One region of the Ensifer meliloti genome, then DNA from elsewhere that is predicted to be linked to it. Evidence: riboswitches for the same ligand, from Rfam matches in the RefSeq annotation. Region 1 holds a riboswitch; each other region holds the start of a gene.
The links. A riboswitch is a leader RNA that binds a small molecule or an ion and turns the genes downstream of it on or off. The one in region 1 is predicted to bind cobalamin.
Positions count from the first base shown of each region.

Region 2: linked by a shared signal. The riboswitch ahead of PZL22_RS04140 (ABC transporter substrate-binding protein) and the one ahead of bluB (5,6-dimethylbenzimidazole synthase) in region 1 are both predicted to bind cobalamin.
Region 3: linked by a shared signal. The riboswitch ahead of PZL22_RS22375 (aromatic ring-hydroxylating oxygenase subunit alpha) and the one ahead of bluB (5,6-dimethylbenzimidazole synthase) in region 1 are both predicted to bind cobalamin.

Region 1 covers NZ_CP120365.1:708,566-711,837, reverse strand. Annotated here, with positions in the region: gene PZL22_RS10475 (phytanoyl-CoA dioxygenase family protein) at 1-54, shown strand, start outside; gene PZL22_RS10470 (SDR family oxidoreductase) at 426-1,247, shown strand; cobalamin riboswitch at 1,287-1,499, shown strand; gene bluB (5,6-dimethylbenzimidazole synthase) at 1,545-2,228, shown strand; gene PZL22_RS10460 (DUF2865 domain-containing protein) at 2,687-3,272, opposite strand, start outside.
Region 2 covers NZ_CP120364.1:914,543-917,814, reverse strand. Annotated here, with positions in the region: gene PZL22_RS04145 (FecCD family ABC transporter permease) at 1-202, opposite strand, end outside; gene PZL22_RS04140 (ABC transporter substrate-binding protein) at 199-1,266, opposite strand; cobalamin riboswitch at 1,436-1,666, opposite strand; gene PZL22_RS04135 (GlxA family transcriptional regulator) at 2,948-3,272, opposite strand, start outside.
Region 3 covers NZ_CP120365.1:3,224,034-3,227,305, reverse strand. Annotated here, with positions in the region: gene PZL22_RS22380 (FAD-binding oxidoreductase) at 1-267, opposite strand, end outside; gene PZL22_RS22375 (aromatic ring-hydroxylating oxygenase subunit alpha) at 264-1,508, opposite strand; cobalamin riboswitch at 1,623-1,825, opposite strand; gene PZL22_RS22370 (DUF6656 family protein) at 2,146-2,739, shown strand; gene PZL22_RS22365 (L-threonylcarbamoyladenylate synthase) at 2,805-3,272, shown strand, end outside.

The DNA.
Region 1 (3,272 bases):
GCTGAAGCGTTTGCCGAAGCGCTGGCCGATCAGGCGGCGAAAAAGCTAAGCTAGCCGTCTTGGCTTAAGGCCTTTTGAGATTTTGAGTTTATCACGGCTACTGCGAGATGGATGATGGCGGTGGTGCTCTGGTGGGTTTGTCGGCGCGTAGGGCGGTGCGGACAAGGTTGCCGAGCACGTCGGTCAGCGTGGGGAGGACTGCAATCTCTCCTCCTCATCTCTGTGCTTGTCACAGAGATCCAGCAGCGCCGCGTCTGCGGCGCGGGAGAAGTTCTTTCAGCCCAAGGACTTGGTCTGGCTGGATCCCTGTGACGAGCACAGGGATGAGGAGATCAAACAAGTAGCGGCGGGTATCCCAAATCTCAACAGGCATTAATGCACGCTCACCAAGGCATATTCACCAACATCTCAAAGGGAGGATCAGGATGAGCACGGACCACGCCCGACTGGACGGGAAGATCGCCATCGTGACCGGGGGCACGCAGGGGCTCGGTGCCACGATTGCCGCACTCTTCGCGGAGCGCGGCGCCGCCGGCGTCGTCATTTGCGGGCGCAACGCGGCGAAGGGCGAGGCGAAAGCTGCCGAGATCGCCGCGGCGACGGGTTCGAAGGTCGTCTACGTACCGGCGGATCTCGAGCGGGTGGAGGATGCCCGTGCGGTCGTGGCGGCTTGCGACCGCGCCTTCGGCCGCGTCGATGCGCTGGTCAACGCCGCAGCGATCACCGACAGGGGTACGATCCTCGACACCAGCCCGGAACTCTTCGACCGGATGTTCGCGGTCAATGTGCGGGCGCCATTCTTCCTGATGCAGGAGGTGATAAAGGTGATGCGGCGCGAGAAGACGGAGGGCACGATCGTCAATATCGGCTCCATGTCGGCGAAGGCGGGTCAGCCCTTCATCGCCGCCTATTGTGCGTCGAAGGGGGCACTCGAGACGCTGACCAAGAACACCGCCTATGCCGTCCTTCGCAACCGGATACGGGTCAACGGCCTCAACATCGGCTGGATGGCCTCGGAAGGCGAAGACCGGATCCAGCGCGAATATCACGATGCGCCGGCGAACTGGCTCGAAAAGGCGGCAGCGAGCCAGCCCTTCGGCAGGCTCGTCGACCCGGCCGAGGTCGCGCGTGCCTGCGCCTATCTCTCATCGGCAGAATCCGGCCTCATGACGGGTTCCGTCATCTGCTTCGATCAGTCGATCTGGGGTGCCTATGGCGCCTCGCCTCATCCGGAGGCGCCGCTCTGAAGCTCCCGCTTGCTTGCCTTGCCTTTCGTGGGGACCTGTGGCCATATGCCGCCGTCAGGTGCCCGCGAAATGCGGGAGAATCGGGAAGCCGGTGCAGCTCCGGCACGTGCCCAACGCTGTGAAGGGGACGTTCTCGCCAAAAAAAGCTCTGAATCTTTTCAGAGCTTTGCCACTGAATATTGAAGCTATTCGGGAAGGCGGCGCGAACGGATGATCCGAAGTCAGAAGACCGGCCTGGCGAGATAGACCGGCCCCGCGCGGACGGCGGGAGGTTTCCGCATTGTTGGGGATCGAACGATGCTGCCTGACCCGAACGGCTGCCTTACGGCCGCCGGAGCTTTTTCGTCGGACGAGCGCGCTGCCGTCTATCGTGCCATTGAGACGCGCCGCGACGTGCGCGACGAGTTCCTGCCCGAACCACTGTCCGAGGAACTGATCGCCCGCCTGCTCGGTGCGGCGCACCAGGCGCCGTCCGTCGGCTTCATGCAACCCTGGAACTTCGTGCTCGTGCGCCAGGACGAGACGCGGGAGAAAGTCTGGCGGGCTTTCCAGCGCGCCAATGACGAGGCCGCAGAGATGTTTTCCGGCGAAAGGCAAGCGAAGTACCGGTCGCTGAAGCTCGAAGGCATTCGCAAGGCGCCGCTCAGCATTTGCGTGACCTGCGACCGGACGCGCGGCGGAGCGGTCGTCCTGGGCCGCACCCATAATCCGCAGATGGATCTGTACTCGACCGTTTGCGCCGTCCAGAACCTCTGGCTCGCCGCGCGGGCGGAGGGCGTGGGCGTCGGCTGGGTCAGCATTTTCCACGAGAGCGAGATCAAGGCTATCCTCGGAATCCCGGATCATGTCGAAATCGTCGCCTGGCTGTGCCTCGGTTTCGTCGACAAGCTGTATCAAGAGCCGGAACTCGCCGCGAAGGGCTGGCGACAGCGCTTGCCGCTCGAAGATCTCGTTTTCGAGGAAGGCTGGGGCGTCCGTTAAGATCACGATGTTATTAGGTCGGTCGACCAAAAAACTTGAACGCGATCGATTCCAAGAGGTTAGAGCGGGATGCGGCGGAAAACCGCACACACTTTTCCTCACCCCGCCCCAAGGCCTGTTGAGTTTCGGGATACCCGCCGCGGCTTGTTGATCTCCTCATCCCTGTGCTTGTCACAGGGATCCAGCCAGACCAAGTCCTTGGGCTGAAAGGACTCTTCCCGCGCCGCAGACGCGGCGCTGCTGGATCCCTGTGACAAGCACAGGGATGAGGAAGAGGAGAGATTGCAGTCCTTCGATACGTACAGCGCCGCGCGTCTTATCAGACGCGCTTTGATCTTCTGCATGTTTTTGTCCTTTGATCGGCAACGGTCAAAGGACAAGTCCAGTAGGCCGCGCAGTCGGTACTCAAGGAATTCAAGAGCATCGCCAAGCTTGCAGAATGCTCGCAACGGCGTATGTCAGTTTTCCTGCAGCGGCTGGTAACGGGGCCCAAGCGGATGCTTGAGGTCGATCGCGCTCTCCTCCTGCGGAAGGAAGGACGGACCGACGACGCGGACCTTGTTTTTGGCCGGGTCGTAGGGCCGTTCTGCTATCGGCTTGGCCGGCGCCTTCTTCTCGCTGCCAATGGTTATGACCGACGGGCTGACGACGGTGAGCTTGCCGGCGGAGCCTGCCTTTTGCCCGTTGGCATCCGTTGCGGGGTCCGGGATTCCGCAGCCACAGATGCCGGGTGAGCCGACACTGCGCGCCCGGTAGGCGAAGGCCGTTGGGAGATCGGTGTAGGGCAGGCCGGTCGTCGCCGAAACCATCTGGTCGGCTTCTTCCGTCGCGAGCACATGATAGTAGAGCTCCGTCTCCGCACCCGGGCATCGCGCGCGGCAGAGATCGGCGTCACGACCGAAGTCTGCCGGCGTGGCATGCGAGGAGATGGGAAAGAAGGCGCCATCGCATGTCCTTACGCACATGGTTCTGAGGCTGCCGGCGAAATCGTCATCCGTGAGCGGTAGCTCTGCCCGGAGGGCGTCGAGCAGAAGCGGATAGGCA
Region 2 (3,272 bases), on a different replicon from region 1:
TGCCCTCGTCGATCGGTGCCAGCGGATAGCCGGCGTTCCACAGCCGGTTCGCGACCGTCTGCGCAACGGTCTTGAACGGGATCGCCGTTTCGCCGATCGCAGCGCCCATCCAGAGTGCTGCGAAGAGGATGACGAGCGCGGCGAGAGCCGTGCCGACGCGTCCCGTCCCCGTTCGCCCGGCCAGGGTCAGCACGCGGCTCACTTGCCCAACCCACCCTTGGAGGCCAGCCCCGCCTTGGAGGCAAGTCCGGCCTCGGCGATGGCATCCGCCAGCGCTTCGATGCCCTCGATCGTGCGGATCGTCGGGTTCATCGCCTGCGCATCCATGGCGAACACATAGCCTTTGGCGACTGCCGGCATGAGGCTCGCCACGGGATCGGTCTTCAGGAATTCGAGTTTGGCGTCGAGGCTGTCGAGCGGGTAACGTCGACGTTCCATGGAGCCGGCAACGATCATGGTCGGCTCGGCTTTGGCGATGGTTTCCCAGCCGACCGTCGGCCATTCGTCTTCTGTGTCGATGATGTTTTCGATCCCGAGCGCCGCCATTATGTAGCCGGGTGCGCCATTCCTGCCGGCGACATAGGGGTCGGCATCGGCAGCGCTGGAGAACCAGAAGACGGCCGAGAGCTTGTCCCCGGCCGAGGCGACCTTGGCGCGCGCCGCCTCTTCTCGGCTTTTCAGCTCGGCGACGACCTTCTCGCCCTTATCCTGAACATTGTAGATATGCGCCAGCTCGCGAATTTCCCGATAGACGAGGTCCATGGTGAAGACCTGCCGGCGCACGCCGTCGCTCGCCGCCGAATTCTCCTTGCCGGTGCAATCCGATGGCGATGTGTAGACCGGAATGCCGAGCTCCTCGAACTGCTCCGGCCTCGCGACCACGCCTTCCGGGCCGACCTGCCACTGAAACTGCACCGCCACCATGTCCGGCTTCTTGGCAAGTACGCTTTCGAAGCTCGGATCGTTGTCTGCCAGGCGCTCGACCTTGGCGTTGACCTCCTCGTAACCTTCAAGGACGGGGCCGACCCAGAGGGCGGTGCCGGCGACCTTGTCCGCAAGGCCGAGCAGATAGAGGATCTCGGTGCTGCTCTGGCCGATCGCGACGGTGCGCGTCGGCGTCTTGTCGAACGTGATCTGCCGTCCGCAATTCTCGAGTGTCAGCGGATAGGTAGTCTCGGTAGCGAAGGCGGGATGGCCGAGAGCCGCTGCGCCTGCGGAAAAGGTGATGAGACCGGCAATGAGCGGTCGTTTCAGAAAGTTGTTCATGAATAGTCCCCGAATGTGAGGCCGCTATGCGGCCGTGATCGTCAGCCTGCCGATAGGGTTCGATCGAACGAGTGACGGCTGGACCTCGGGGAAACTGATGAAAGCGTGCGCCGTAAGGCGCGAAAGATGGTCATGGCTTGCTCCTGTTCCGGGCATCCCCGCCCGTGACGTTGGATCGAATTTGACGGCAGGTCTCCTGGCTCACGGACAGAAGTCGCTCATCTGCCTTCCCGCGCAGTACGCGCAGTGGCTGGCGCCTAGGCGCCACCAGGATGAACGACGATCCGCTTACAGTTGCGGGGGCAGCCACGGTCTTGGTCCCTCTTGGGTCGTCCGCACCGTGTTCCCTATTAATCCCCTCCACCTCACGGGTAGGGGAACCGTCGGTCCCAGTTAATGTGGAACGCAGCCGCCGGTCAAGGTGGAAGGCAACGGTTATGTCCCACACGCGATCCGGTTAATGCTACGGCGATATTTCATTACGACAATTTCAATATGTTATATCATTACATTCGTCAACAGCAGATGCTCTGCGCTGTACCGGCAACAGGCTTGCAAGGCGGGGGGAGTTCACCTTCTCGTCAGCATACGATGGGGCGTCCTGAGGCTTGTGGCGGCCTTCGCCCTGTTGCCTTCATGCTTCAGAGCTTGGCGATCAGTTCGCTTGTGGCGAGGGCGCGTAAACGCCGCGCGTCGGCGACGCGCGGCGCTAGGCGTTCAGGCTCGAATTCAGCGGCGGCAGCTATCGGCCGCGCGTTCCCTTGCCGCGGCGGCGATATTCGACCGAGCCGCTCCTCTCGTCGAGCCACGTTTGCGTTGGAATGTAAGGCTCCACCCGTTTCCGCTGGCCTGCCAGCCGTCGGCCACCGATTCCGAGCGGCCGGCCGTGGCGCCCCGGCTTGCGGAGCGCGCCTTCAATCTGGATGCAATTTCTGAAGGGTCAACCACGACCACCAGCATGAAACCGATCGGTGCGAGCACGTATGGGGGAATGCCTGTCGGTACGCTCGCGAAAACGGCAATCGACACGGCCGCGATAATGCACATCAGGTTCGTCAACGGGTGAGTGAGCGTCCTGAGACACGTTTCAGAAACAGTGTTGTTCCGTCCGTAGTCCGACAATGCCATGGGAGAGATCCATCCGGTTGAGTTGTTCCCCTGCCGAGATCACGATGACTTTAGGCCCCGTCGACCCAAAATCATGGAACGTGATCGTGCAAGGAGCCAGAGCGGAATGCCGGCGGCAGACCGCAGACACTGTCCGCTCCAGGCTCCAGCGGCAGCGAATGCTGCAATATGTACCCTGAGACACAGCTGGCAACGGGCCTAAGACCTTTGCCCTTACGGGGTCGGACCAAGGTCCTATAGATGGGCGCGGATGGCACTCTAGCTTCTTGCCTTCCCACCTATACAAGGACCTAAACCTTTTCAGCGACACTTGAGGCGGGGCCTCGCCGCTTGGCGGGGTCCCGCTTGCGTCCCCGACCGAAGGCCGGCGGGGAATCGTTTCGCAGACATGCGAGTGCCCGCGCAGGGGATGACGCGGGCACTGCAACAGGTTGGGGTCCTGAATGTCGCTGGGGGACAGAAGCGACACCTGTTAATTCTTCAGACGAAAATTTGTTCCGCAGCCGCGGGCGCGAAAAAAGCGACGTCGGCACGCCGCCGTCCTCCGCGCAAGCTATCCGGCAGCTGCTACGGCGAAACGGTGCCGATAGTCCCCCGGCGACAGCCCGACGATGCGGTGGAACAGCTTGCGGAAGGCGGCCGCGTCCTCGTAACCGACGGACCAGGCGATCTGTTCGACCGAGCGTCTGGTGAACTCCAGGAGCTCACGCGCCTTGCCGACGCGCAGATGCTGCGCATATTCGATCGGCTTCATTCCTGTCGCCGCCTTGAAACGGCGCAGGAACGTGCGCTCCTCCATCGCCACCACTTTGGCCATCTCCGCGACGCTGACGGCGCGGGCCTCGCGGGCCTGCAGCCAATGCTGCACCTTGAGAATC
Region 3 (3,272 bases), 1.1 Mb from region 1:
GACCGTGACCGCGACCGAAAGCGGGCGCGATGGCGAGGATGACAGCGTATAGGTGCGCATCACCGGCTCGGCTGCGACGGGCAGTTCGAGTGTCACGAACTGCCCGGGCAGGTAGCGGAACCAGGCCGGCTTGTCGGAGCGGAAGGTGAAGGTCATCACGTCAGCGGTTTCGGCTACGGCCGACATGCACTCCAGCATGTGCTGACGGTCTCTCCAGGGATCGAGCTCGTCGAAATGGTGAAAGGAGCGAGGCATTTCCATGGTCATGCCACCCGCGAGAGATGCGCGGCCCCGCCCTGAAGGCGGTCCAGCATGAAGCTCGAATACCACTCGACGAACTGCATGACACCGCCCTCGTGTTCGGCGGAATAAGGACCCGGCTCATAGGCGGGCGAGCGAATTCCGAAGGCGTTTTCCTCAACGATCTGCCGGTCCTGATCGTTGGTCTCCGTCCAGACGTGCGTCAGTTCGTCTATCGTGTAGTCGACGCCCTCCACCGCATCCTTGTTGACCAGCCATTTGGTCGTAACCTCAGTCAGTTCCGGCCCGAGCGGCAGCACGCGGAAGGTGATCGCATGGTCGCCGAGAATGTGGTTCCAGGTCGTCGGATAATGGAAGAGGAGCAGCGTCCCGATGCCATCGGCGTCTACGCCGGTGGAGAGTTGCTTGCGGACAGCCTTCTGTCCGGACATCGTATAGCTCTCGGCGCCGTTGATCAGCGGCATTCTCGTCATGCGGAACTGGCCCGTGGGCGCGATCTTGAAGGCGCTCGGAAGGCCCGCCGCCTCGCATTTCTGCCAGTGGGCGCCGATTTCCGGATCGTTCATCGCCCCCTGGACACCGGTTACGGTCGGCGCTTCCGGATAGGTACGGCAGAGTTCCGGATGATTGGCGGCGCAGTGGTAACACTCGCGATTGTTCTCCCAGACCAGCTTCCAATTGCCCTTCTCGACGATGGTGCTCTCGAAGGCGACCTTCGTTTCCCCCAGGCGATGCGGCGCGAGATAGGCCGCGACCGTCTCGCGGAACGGCCGGAAGTCCATCGGGTGTTCGGCAAGACTGATGAAGATGTAACCGCCGACGGTCTCGCAGTGGATCGGCTTCAGACTGTGCTCGGCCGGGTCGAAGCCCTCGGGCATCTGCCGCGCGAAGAGCAGGCGGCCGTCGAGTTCGTAGGTCCACTGGTGGTAGGGACAGACGAGTTTGGCGGATGAGCCTTTGTGCTGCGTGCAGACGCGCGAGCCGCGATGGCGGCACGAATTGTGCAGTGCCCGGACCGCGCCCTGCCTGTCTCGAACGATAACGACCGGGTAATCGCCGACCTGCGCCGTGAAATAGTTCCCCGGCCGCGGGACTTCGCAATCATGGCCGATGAACAGCCAATCCTTGTACCAGATCTGCTCCAGGTCCTGACGGTAATAATCAGGATCGACGTAGAAGGCGCGGTCGAGGCTGTAGCCTTCGCGACGGGTCTTCAGCTTGCGCAGCATTTCGGTCTGAATTTCCATGCCCTTGTCCTCGTTTTTCCGCCGTTTCGGAGAGGCAGGACTGGAACCCGCGCCGGCCGCATGGACCCGCAACGCAATTGGCTCCGATCCGGCTGCCCGCCGCAACCAGCTACGGTCTATTTCTGCTTCAAGGCTGGTTTCCGGGCTCTGGAGCCGTCCGCAAGGGACCTGCCCGGCGCCTTCCCGGACGCGGTGTCCAGTGGCCTTCTGCCGTGGCTGTTCGCTCCACCACCGTTGCGGGGGCAGCGCCGGGATTTGACCGGCTTCCCAATTCTCCGCCCTCCCTTCGAGGCGGCACCTTGAGTGTCCTCATCTAAGCCTGAGGACCGGCCCGGCAACTGCCAATAGACGACATCCGATTCCAGAAAGACGACAGCCAGACGCGACACAAGCGGCACGAAGGCATGCAATATTATCCATAACAAACAAGGAAGTAGATGAATGCCTGCGCAGCTGGCGGATTTTTCGGCAGCGCCGTTCATGGCGCGAAGGCGAGTGGCCATTCTGCGACACGGCCCGCCAACACAAGGGTCTGATCGATGCCCGCCCGGTCATACCGGGACCAATTCGTTAACTGTGATGATTTAACGTTCGCCGCGATCAACCCGCTTGCGGACAGGATGGCGCGACGACGCCCATGGCAAAACTCCGATATTACGACGCTGCCGACAAGGCGGCCGCGCCGCCGAAAGCCAAGGCTCACACCGAGTTCCTGCGGACCGGCCGGATCGATAGACGCCGGTGGATGCCGAACGAGCGTCAGTATCTGAGTTATGCCGAGGTGGCGCAGCAGACGGCGCGGAAGCTGACGACAGCGGGCGAGACGACCCACAGGCGAATCAACGGGTTTCATGCCTCGATCCAGTTCCCGAAGATGGTTTTCCATCGCGCGCTCCCCAGCAGTCCGCATCTCGGCTATTGCCACGTGACCGCCGCGAAAACCTGCCTCGCCAATGGGCACGAGATCACCTGGTCCTTTTATTTCGCGAACTTCTTCTGCGAGCTCGGGAACGAGACCCATTTCTTCGACCGTATCCAGCCGGGCTACTCGCGCATGTATTTCGCCGTCGCGATCGAGCCCGACGCCAGCGAGGAACGGATCGTCGTCAACCGCAACGTGCGCGGCAACGGGCTGATTTTCCGGACGCAGGATCCGAAGGTGGCGCTGAAGAACGTGCTGATGCTCGGCGCACGCGACGAAGCCTTGCGCCGGATCGTTCGCAGCCTTTGACAAAGAAAATCGTTCTGTTTTTGCGGTCGCTCCGTTAAGGAAGCGACGGAAAGGATCAGAACGCCATGGCCGAAATCATCGACACGCGCACCGAACCTGAGCGGGCAATCGAGAAAGCCTGCGCGGTTCTATCGGACGGCGAACCGGTCGCGATCCCGACGGAGACCGTATACGGCCTTGCCGCCGATGCCACGACCCCCGATGCGATCAGCCGCATCTATGAGATGAAGGGGCGGCCGCGGTTCAATCCGCTGATTTGCCACGTCTGCGATCTGGCGATGGCAGAGGCGCATGTGACCTTCGATCCGGTTTCGAGACGTCTGGCCGAGGCCTTCTGGCCCGGCCCCCTCACGCTGATCCTGCCGCAGCGGCGGGAGAGCACCGTGCACACGCTCGCGTCCGCCGGTCTCGATACGCTCGGAATTCGCATGCCCGACGGCTTCTCGCGCCGGGTGATCGCCCGGTTCGGGCGGCCTTTGGCAGCGCCGAGCGCCAACACCTCGGGCAAGATCAGCCCCACCAGTGCGGCCCAT